Regions from separate parts of the Kribbella sp. CA-247076 genome, predicted to be linked through region 2. Evidence: riboswitches for the same ligand, from Rfam matches in the RefSeq annotation. Region 2 holds a riboswitch; the other holds the start of a gene.

Evidence for each region. Region 2 has a riboswitch for S-adenosylmethionine ahead of ACQPYZ_RS14520 (aminotransferase class V-fold PLP-dependent enzyme). Riboswitches for the same ligand answer to the same signal wherever they lie in the genome.
Region 1: it holds a riboswitch for S-adenosylmethionine, as region 2 does, so the genes downstream of both, thrC (threonine synthase) here and ACQPYZ_RS14520 (aminotransferase class V-fold PLP-dependent enzyme) in region 2, are expected to answer to the same signal.

The regions. Positions count from the first base shown of each region.
Region 1 covers NZ_CP192051.1:1,212,462-1,216,595, reverse strand. Annotated here, with positions in the region: gene ACQPYZ_RS05790 (zinc-dependent alcohol dehydrogenase family protein) at 1-614, opposite strand, end outside; gene ACQPYZ_RS05785 (ubiquitin-like small modifier protein 1) at 627-902, opposite strand; gene thrC (threonine synthase) at 899-2,161, opposite strand; SAM riboswitch class I at 2,175-2,316, opposite strand; gene ACQPYZ_RS05775 (GlxA family transcriptional regulator) at 2,382-3,344, opposite strand; gene ACQPYZ_RS05770 (cation:proton antiporter) at 3,502-4,134, opposite strand, start outside.
Region 2 covers NZ_CP192051.1:3,059,371-3,063,504, forward strand. Annotated here, with positions in the region: gene ACQPYZ_RS14515 (prolyl oligopeptidase family serine peptidase) at 1-1,020, shown strand, start outside; gene ACQPYZ_RS14520 (aminotransferase class V-fold PLP-dependent enzyme) at 1,031-2,395, opposite strand; SAM riboswitch class IV at 2,412-2,525, opposite strand; gene ACQPYZ_RS14525 (DinB family protein) at 2,626-3,141, shown strand; gene ACQPYZ_RS14530 (DUF4184 family protein) at 3,277-4,065, shown strand; gene ACQPYZ_RS14535 (DNA translocase FtsK 4TM domain-containing protein) at 4,117-4,134, shown strand, end outside.

The DNA of each region.
Region 1 (4,134 bases), 1.8 Mb from region 2:
GCCAACTCAAGGGCATCCGGGTTCGTGTCGATCGCGACGACCTCGGCTCCGAGGGCGGCGGCGATCATGACGGCGGACAGTCCGACGCCTCCGCAGCCGAAGATCGCCACCCGCTCGCCGGCCACGACCCGCCCGACCTGGCGGATGGCGCGGAATGACGTGGCGAACCGGCACCCAAGACCTGCGGCGGTGTCAAAGCTAAGGTCGTCCGGCAGGCGGACCAGATTCACCGACGCGTACGGCAGGGCGACGTACTCGGCGAAGGAACCCCAGTAGTTGAAGCCCGGCTGCAGCTGATTCGGGCAGACCTGCTGGTTCCCCGAGAGGCACTGCTCGCACGTGCCGCACGCGCAGATGAACGGCGTCGTGACGCGATCGCCGACCTGCCAGCCGTCGACACCCTCGCCCACAGCCGCGATGGTCCCGGCCAGCTCGTGCCCGGGGACGTGCGGCAGGACGATGTCCGGGTCGTGCCCCATCCAGCCGTGCCAGTCGCTGCGGCACAGGCCGGTGGCTTCGACCTGGAGTACGACGCCACCGGCCGCCACCTCGGGCTCCGGAACGTGCTCGACGACCGGCAGGACGCCGTACTGCGTGACTACGACCGCGCGCATCCGGTCATGATGTCAGCCGCCGGCGACCGCCGGGATGATGGAGACCTCGCCGCCGTCCTTGATCGAGGTCTGCAGGCCGTCGGCGAACCGGACGTCGTCGTTGTCGACGTACACGTTGACGAACCGGCGCAGCTCGCCGGACTCGTCGAGCACGCGGCCCTTGATGCCCGGGTACGAGCTGTCCAGCGACTCGAGCACCTCGCTCAGCGTCGCGCCCTCGGCGCTGACCGACGAGGCGCCCTGGGTGTAGGGCCGCAGGATGGTCGGGACACGAACGCTCACGCTCACTGCAGGCCTGCCTTCACGAAGGCGTCGTACGACGCGGGGATGGTCACCTTGGGGCCGACCCGGTCGGCCACGGCGTCGAGCGTCTTCAGCCCGTCGCCGGAGTTGATGATCACCGTCTCGGCGTCCGGGTCGAGCTGACCGGATTCGACCAGCTTCTTCAGCGTCGCGACCGTCACCCCGCCCGCGGTCTCGGTGAAGATGCCCTCGGTCCGGGCCAGCAACTGGATGCCCTCGACGACCTCGTCGTCGCTGACGTCCTCGATCGCGCCACCGGTACGGCGGGCGACGTCCAGCACGTACGGTCCGTCGGCCGGGTTCCCGATCGCGAGCGACTTGGCGATCGTGTCCGGGCGGACCGGCTTCACCACGTCGTACCCGTCCCGGAAGGCCTGCGCGACCGGCGAGCAGCCGGTGGCCTGCGCGCCGTACACCTTGTAGTCGGTGGCGTCGACCAGGCCGAGCTTGCCGAGCTCGGTGAAGCCCTTGTCGATCTTGGTCAGCTGGGAGCCGGAGGCGACCGGGACGACGATCTGCTGCGGCAGCCGCCAGCCGAGCTGCTCAGCGATCTCGAAGGCCAGCGTCTTGGAGCCCTCGGAGTAGTACGGGCGGACGTTGACGTTGACGAACGCCCAGCCCTCCTCCTCGCCGGCGATCTCCGAGGCCAGCTTGTTCACGTCGTCGTAGTTGCCCTCGACGGCGACCAGCGTGCCGCCGTACACGGCCGTGGTGATCACCTTCGGACGCTCGAGGTCGTGCGGGATGAACACGACCGAGCGGATGCCGGCCCGGGCGGCGGCCGCGGCCACGGCGTTGGCCAGGTTGCCGGTGGACGGGCAGGCGAAGACCTTCATGCCGAGCTCGCGGGTGGCGCTCAGGGCGGACGCGACGACGCGGTCCTTGAAGGAGTGCGTCGGGTTGCCCGAGTCGTCCTTCACCCACAGCTTGCGCAGGCCGAGCTCGCGGGCGAGGTTGCCGGCGTCGATCAGCCGGGTGTAGCCGGGCTCGGTGTTCGGGAAGCTCGCCACGTCGGCCGGGACGGGGAGCAGCGGCTGGTAGCGCCAGATGTTCTTGGGGCCGGCCTCGATGTGCTCGCGGGTGATCGTCGGGAAGTCGTACCCGACCTCGAGCGGACCGAAGCACTCGGTACAGGCGTAGAACGGACCGAGCGGCGACTTCGCCCCACAGGCGCGACAGCTCAGGTGCGTACCGTTGCCGAAGGCACCTTCGCGGAGGGTGGGGGTGGCGGCGGTCAGGCTCATGAGTGAGGTTCCCCTCTCATCTTCCCCGGACACCGGATCTCGGCGCGGGACGGATTTGGCACCGTTCCCTCGTGAGGTCGCCCCGGACGGGGTCTCGACGGGGAGGGTTGCCGGGACGTCAACGGGCCGTTTCCCTCAGTCCCTCTGGATGAGCTCCCCCGAGATTACCCAATCGGGTCCATATGGTGTCTGCGGTTCCCATCATCCGAGACAGCGGATCTCAGCCCTGCCGGGCCCGGAAGGTCCGCCGGTACGCCGACGGTGACGTGTGCACCTGCTTCGCGAAGTGGTGCCGGAACGTCACCGGGGTGGCGAATCCGGCCGCCACCGCGATCTCCTCCACCGGCGCGTCCCCGGTCTCCAGCATGGTCAGGGCCGCCTGGATCCGCTGGGCGATCAGCCATTTCGCCGGCGTCGTACCGGTCGCCTTGGTGAAGTGCCGCAGGTACGTCCGCGGCGACAGGCCGGCATGCCGGGCCAGATCGGGTACGCCGATGGGCTCGGCGAGATGTTCGAGCGCCCAGCCGAGGCTCCTGGCCACCGCGGTGTCGTCGGGGTCGGGCGGCACCGGGGACTCGATGTACTGCGCCTGCCCGCCGGACCGGTACGGCTGGATCACCAGGCGACGGGCGACCGCGTTCGCCACCGCAGCGCCGTAGTCCTTGCGGACCAGGTGCAACGCCAGGTCCAGCCCGGCTGCACAGCCCGCACTGGTAAGTACGTCGCCTTCGTCGGTGTAGAGCGGCTCCGGGTCCACGACGATCTGTGGGTAGCGGGAGCGCAGCAGGTCGGCGTACCGCCAGTGCGTGGTCGCTCGGCGGCCGTCGAGCAGGCCGGCCGCGGCGAGCGCGAACGCGCCGGAGCAGATCGAGACGATCCGCGCACCGCGGCGGTGTGCGCGCTGGAGCGCGGCGATCAGCTCGGGTGAGGTCTCGCCGCGTGGGTCGGCGACGCTGGGGATGACGACGGTGTCCGCGGCCGCGAACTCGTCCAGGCCGTGCGGGCTGCTGAGCGTCGCGCCGCCGAGCACCCGGATCGGCTCCGGCGTCTCGGTGCAGACCTTCAGCTCGTACCAGGGCTGGTCGATGTCCGGCCAGGCCAGCCCGAACACCTCGATCACGATCCCGGCCTCGAACGCCGTCATCCCGTCGTACGCGAGCACTGACACGGTGCGCTGACTCATATGTCAAAATCTTAGCGGTAGTCGTCTTCAGTGCCACTTCTGCGCCGGGACGGCAGCCCGGACGATGGAGACATGTTCAAGGGACTGAAGGACTTCGCAGCCGGGATCCACGCCGCCACGGCCGTCCGTCACGGCGCCGAGCCGCCCGCCGGGGCGCTCAGGAAGCCCGGTCGCGGCGGAGATCGAGCAGCTGCATCGCCGGCGTCGCCGCGACGCCGTGAACAACGACGCTCAGCACGATCGTGAAGCCGACCGTCGCCCACAACCACGGCAGGTCGGTCGCGAACGTCGCACCGACCGCCGCCAGGTAGTAGATCGACGACACGCCGCGCACCCCGAAGGCCGCCGTCATCCACTTCTCGGAGCGGTGCAGCTCCGAGCCCGCGAGCGACAGCCACGCGATCAGCGGCCGGACGACGAACACGAGCAGTACGCCGATGGCCACGCCGGCCAGTGTCAGTGGTTCGAGCAGACCACCGGTGATCGCGACGCCGAGCAGCAGCAGGATGACCCAGGTCAGGATGTGCTCGAGCTCGCCGATGAAGTTGTGCAGCTCGGCGTGGAAGTCGTGACTGCGCTCGGCCGCCCGGAGCGCGAGGGCGGCGACGAAGACGGCGAGGAACCCGTAGCCGTGCAGCACCTCGGCGAGCCCGTAGACGCCCAGCGTCATCGCCAGCGCGAGCACCGGCTCCCGCGAGTCCGCCAGCCGGAAGCTCTTCGACGGCGCGCTGAACGCCATCTTGCCCAGCAGCCAACCCGCACCGAGCCCGATCGCCACACCGATCACGGA
Region 2 (4,134 bases):
GGCTCGGACGCACGTGTCGTCGACGCACCCGGCGGGGGAGTGGTCGGCCTGAACGCCTCGGCGGAGCACGACGAGGTCTTCGTCGGCCTGTCGACCCCGACGGACCCGACCCTGTCGTACGTCGTCTCCGCCTCGGCCGGCGAGGTCCGCGCCCTGCCCGAGCTCGTCCGCGGATCGGGCGGCTTCACCTCACCGACGATCTCCGTCGAGCGCCGGCTCGAGCCCGGCCGCGAGGTGCCGTACTTCGTCATCAGCCGAGCCGACCTGGACTACTCCGCACCGCGCCCGACCATGCTCTACGGGTACGGCGGCTTCCGCATCCCGATCCTGGCCGAGTACCGGCCCGGCTGGCCGGCCTGGCTCGCGGCCGGGGGAGTCCTGGTGATCGCGAACCTCCGCGGCGGCGGTGAGTACGGCAGCGAGTGGCACGACGCCGGCCGGCTGAAGAACAAGCAGAACGTCTTCGACGACTTCATCGCGGTCGCCGAGCACCTTCGCGACACCGGGATCACCACTCCGGAGCAGCTCGCGATCCACGGCCGCAGCAACGGCGGTCTGCTCGTCGGAGCCGCGATGACGCAGCGGCCGGACCTGTTCGCGGTCGCGCTGCCGGGCGTGGGCGTGATGGACATGCTTCGCTTCCACCTCTTCACGGTGGGCGCGGCATGGGTCTCGGACTTCGGCCACCCGGACGACCCCGACCAGTTCGCCGACCTGCTGGCGTACTCGCCACTCCACCGGTTGCGCGACGGAACGGCGTACCCGGCGACGCTCGTGGTCACCGGTGACCACGACGACCGGGTGGTGCCGTTGCACAGCCACAAGTTCATCGCCGCGTTGCAGCACGCCCAGTCCGCTTCCGTACCCGTCTTGACTCGTGTCGAGGTCAACACCGGCCACGGCTTCGGGAAGCCTGCTGCGATGATCGCGTCCGAGTGGGCGGACCTACTGGCGTTCGCTGCTCACCACGTAGGTCTCGTGCCACCTGAGCACGTCGGTCTGGTTCCTCCTGAGCAGTAGGAGGGGTGGGTCACCAGATCCGCGGGGCCTGGAGGTCGCGGGGGTCGTCGGCCGGCTGACAGCCGTGCGCCGACTCCTCGTACTCCGTCCGCGGTCCGCTGGTGGCCAGCGTCCGTACGGCGTCGACGAGCCGGTCGACGTGCTCCCGGGTCGTCCCGAGGCCGAGGCTCGCCCGGACGGCGGTGCCGTGCTCGGGGGAGTCGGCGAGCAGGTGACCGACCAGCGGGTGCGCACAGAACTTGCCGTCCCGGACACCGATCCCGTACTCGGCGCTCAGCGCGGCCGACACCAGCGTCGAGGTCAGCCCGGCGACGGTGAAACAGACCGTGCCCACGCGGTCGGCGTCCGCGCCGAAGATCGAGTACGTCGTCACGCCGGGAATCTGCGCGAGACCGGTACGGAGCCGCGCGAGCAGGCTGCGCTCGTGCTGCTCGATCGCGTCCCGGTGCTTGCTGATCGCGGCGCAGGCCGAGGCGAGGGCGATCGCGCCGATCACGTTGGGGGAGCCGCCCTCGTGCCGCGCCGGGCCGGTCGCCCAGACCACGAGATCGTCGGTGACCGCGGTGGTCGCGCCGCCGCCGTACAGGTAGGGCTCGGCGGCGTCCAGCCAGTCGGCGCGGCCGATCAGCGCGCCGGCGCCGTACGGGGCGTAGAGCTTGTGGCCGGACAGCGCGACCCAGTCGACGTCGAGCTCGGCGATGTCGACCGGCCGGTGCGGCGCGAGTTGTGCGGCGTCCAGGCAGACCCGGGCGCCGTGGGCCTTGGCGACGGCGGCGATCTCCGCGACCGGGAAGATCTCACCGGTGACGTTGGACGCGCCGGTCACGACGACCAGCCGCGGGCCCTCGGGCGCGTTCCGGAGCGCGTCGGCGACGGTGCTCACGGCATCGTTCGGCGTTCTGGGGGCCTTGAGGCGGACGGTCCGCTCGGCCGGCCAGGGGAGCAGCGCGGCGTGGTGCTCCGACTCGAACACGATCACGGTCGCGTCCGCCGGGAGGGTGTGCGCGAGCAGGTTGAGCGCGTCGGTGGTCTGCCGGGTGAAGATCACCTGGTCGTCGGCGCGGGCACCGACGAAGGCGTGCGCCTCGGCGCGCGCCCGCTCGTACCACTGCGTGGTGATCCGGGACGCGTACCCGTTGCCACGGTGCACCGACGCGTACGACGGCAGCGCGGCCTCGACACTGGCGCGGACCGACTCCAGACACGGAGCGCTCGCGCCGTGGTCGAAGTTGGCGTAGTCGGTGACGCGGCCGTCGGCCAGCGGGACCAGCAGGTCCGAGCCGACGGTGGCGGGGATGCTGCCGGTCGCGAGCCGGGCGGTGGTGGGCCGCGGGGTCGTCGTACTGGCAGGCTCGAGGATGGAGAGGATCGACATGCTGCTGCTCCCAGGAAGTCCGCACTTGCCGAACGGGGTATCCGCACGGCCTGGTCTTCACCCGGGGCACCCCACCGCGGAGGAGGGTTGCCGGCCAGCGAGCCGGGGCTTGGCGCTGGCACTCATGACCTGCCGAAGACGGTAACGAACGGGATACGGGGTACGCCAGCGCCTATCTCATGTGATGAGATTGGCGAACACATCGTGGACAGATTTCGAGTGAGGAACGCATGACCTGGACAGCACCTGCCGTCGAACGCCCGGACGGTTCACTGACGGCGCCCGAGTCCGAGCTGCTCCGGGGGTACCTGGATTTCTACCGCACCACCTTGCTGTTCAAGTGCGCCGGCCTGACCGCGGAACAGCTGGCGGAGCGGCCGTCGCCGCCCTCGAACCTGTCGCTGCTCGGGCTGATCCGGCACCTGACCAAGGTGGAGCGGATCTGGTTCCGGATCCACTTCGCCACCGAACCGGCCGACCCCGTCTTTCCGCCCGAGCTCGGCAAGGACGCGGACTTCGAGCTGATCGATCCCGCGCGCGCCGAAGCGGAGTACGAAGGGCTGATCGCGGAGTGGAAGCTGTCCGACGAGGCCGCGGCCGGACGCTCGCTCGACGAGCGGTTCACCTTCAAGGGCACGGAGTCGACGCTCCGGATGATCTACATCCACCTGATCGGCGAGTACGCCCGCCACTGCGGCCACGCCGACCTCCTCCGCGAACAACTCGACGGCACGACCGGCGCCTGACGCCTGACGCTGACGCCTGACGTCACCTGACGACTGATGTCGACCGGACGCCTGACGTCGACCGGAGCTGCTCGACGGCACGACGCCTGATTGTTGCCTCTGGCGACGACCTTGGGAGCTTCTAAGCTCCGGCCCATGCCGTTCACGCTCGCGCACCCGGCCGCCGTCCTGCCACTCGCCCGGCGCCCGCTGGTCGCCTCGGCACTGGTCGCGGGCGCGGTGGCGCCGGACCTGCTGTATCTCGATCCGCTCTACCGCTTCGCGACCCAGCAGATCCACGGCAGCCTGACGCTGACCCTCACCCACGAGTTCTCGTCGGCCTTCTGGCTCGACCCGCTGATCGCGCTGATCCTCCTCACGGTCTTCCACCTGCTGATCAGGCGCCCACTCGCAGCCCTCGCTCCCGCCGGTGTCGCTGCCCGTCTCCCTGTCCCGCCGCGCCTCACGATCATCGTCCTGTTCTGGACCACCGTCTCCGCCGTCCTCGGCGCCCTCACCCACGTGGTCTGGGATTCTTTCACCCACGGCGACGGCTACTTCGTCCGCCGGTTCCCCGACTTCTTCCGCGCCGAGGTGACCGCCACCTGGGACGTCAACCGCGTCCTCCAGTACGTCAGCACGGTCGGCGGCTGCCTGATCCTGGCGATCTGGCTCTACCGCTGGTACCGCCGGACCGCGCCACTGAATCCAACCGACCAGGTGCCGTCCTCGGTTCGGTACGTCGTACTCGCCGGCACAACCGCGGCGGGTGTCGCCGGGGCCGCCGTACAGGTCGGACGAGCCGAGGAACTCGCCGGTGAGACCGCTTTGCGGCTGGCCCTGACCGGGCTTGTCTTCGGCGGTCTGGCCGCGGTCGGAGGGTACGTCGTCCTCTGGCACCTGATGCGGTGGCGTCGTCGTGACGCTACGGATGGGGCAGCGTGATCGGCGTGTGACACGTGTGACTCGAGAGGTAATCGGGGTAGCCTGCTAAGCATGGCGACCCGCACGTCT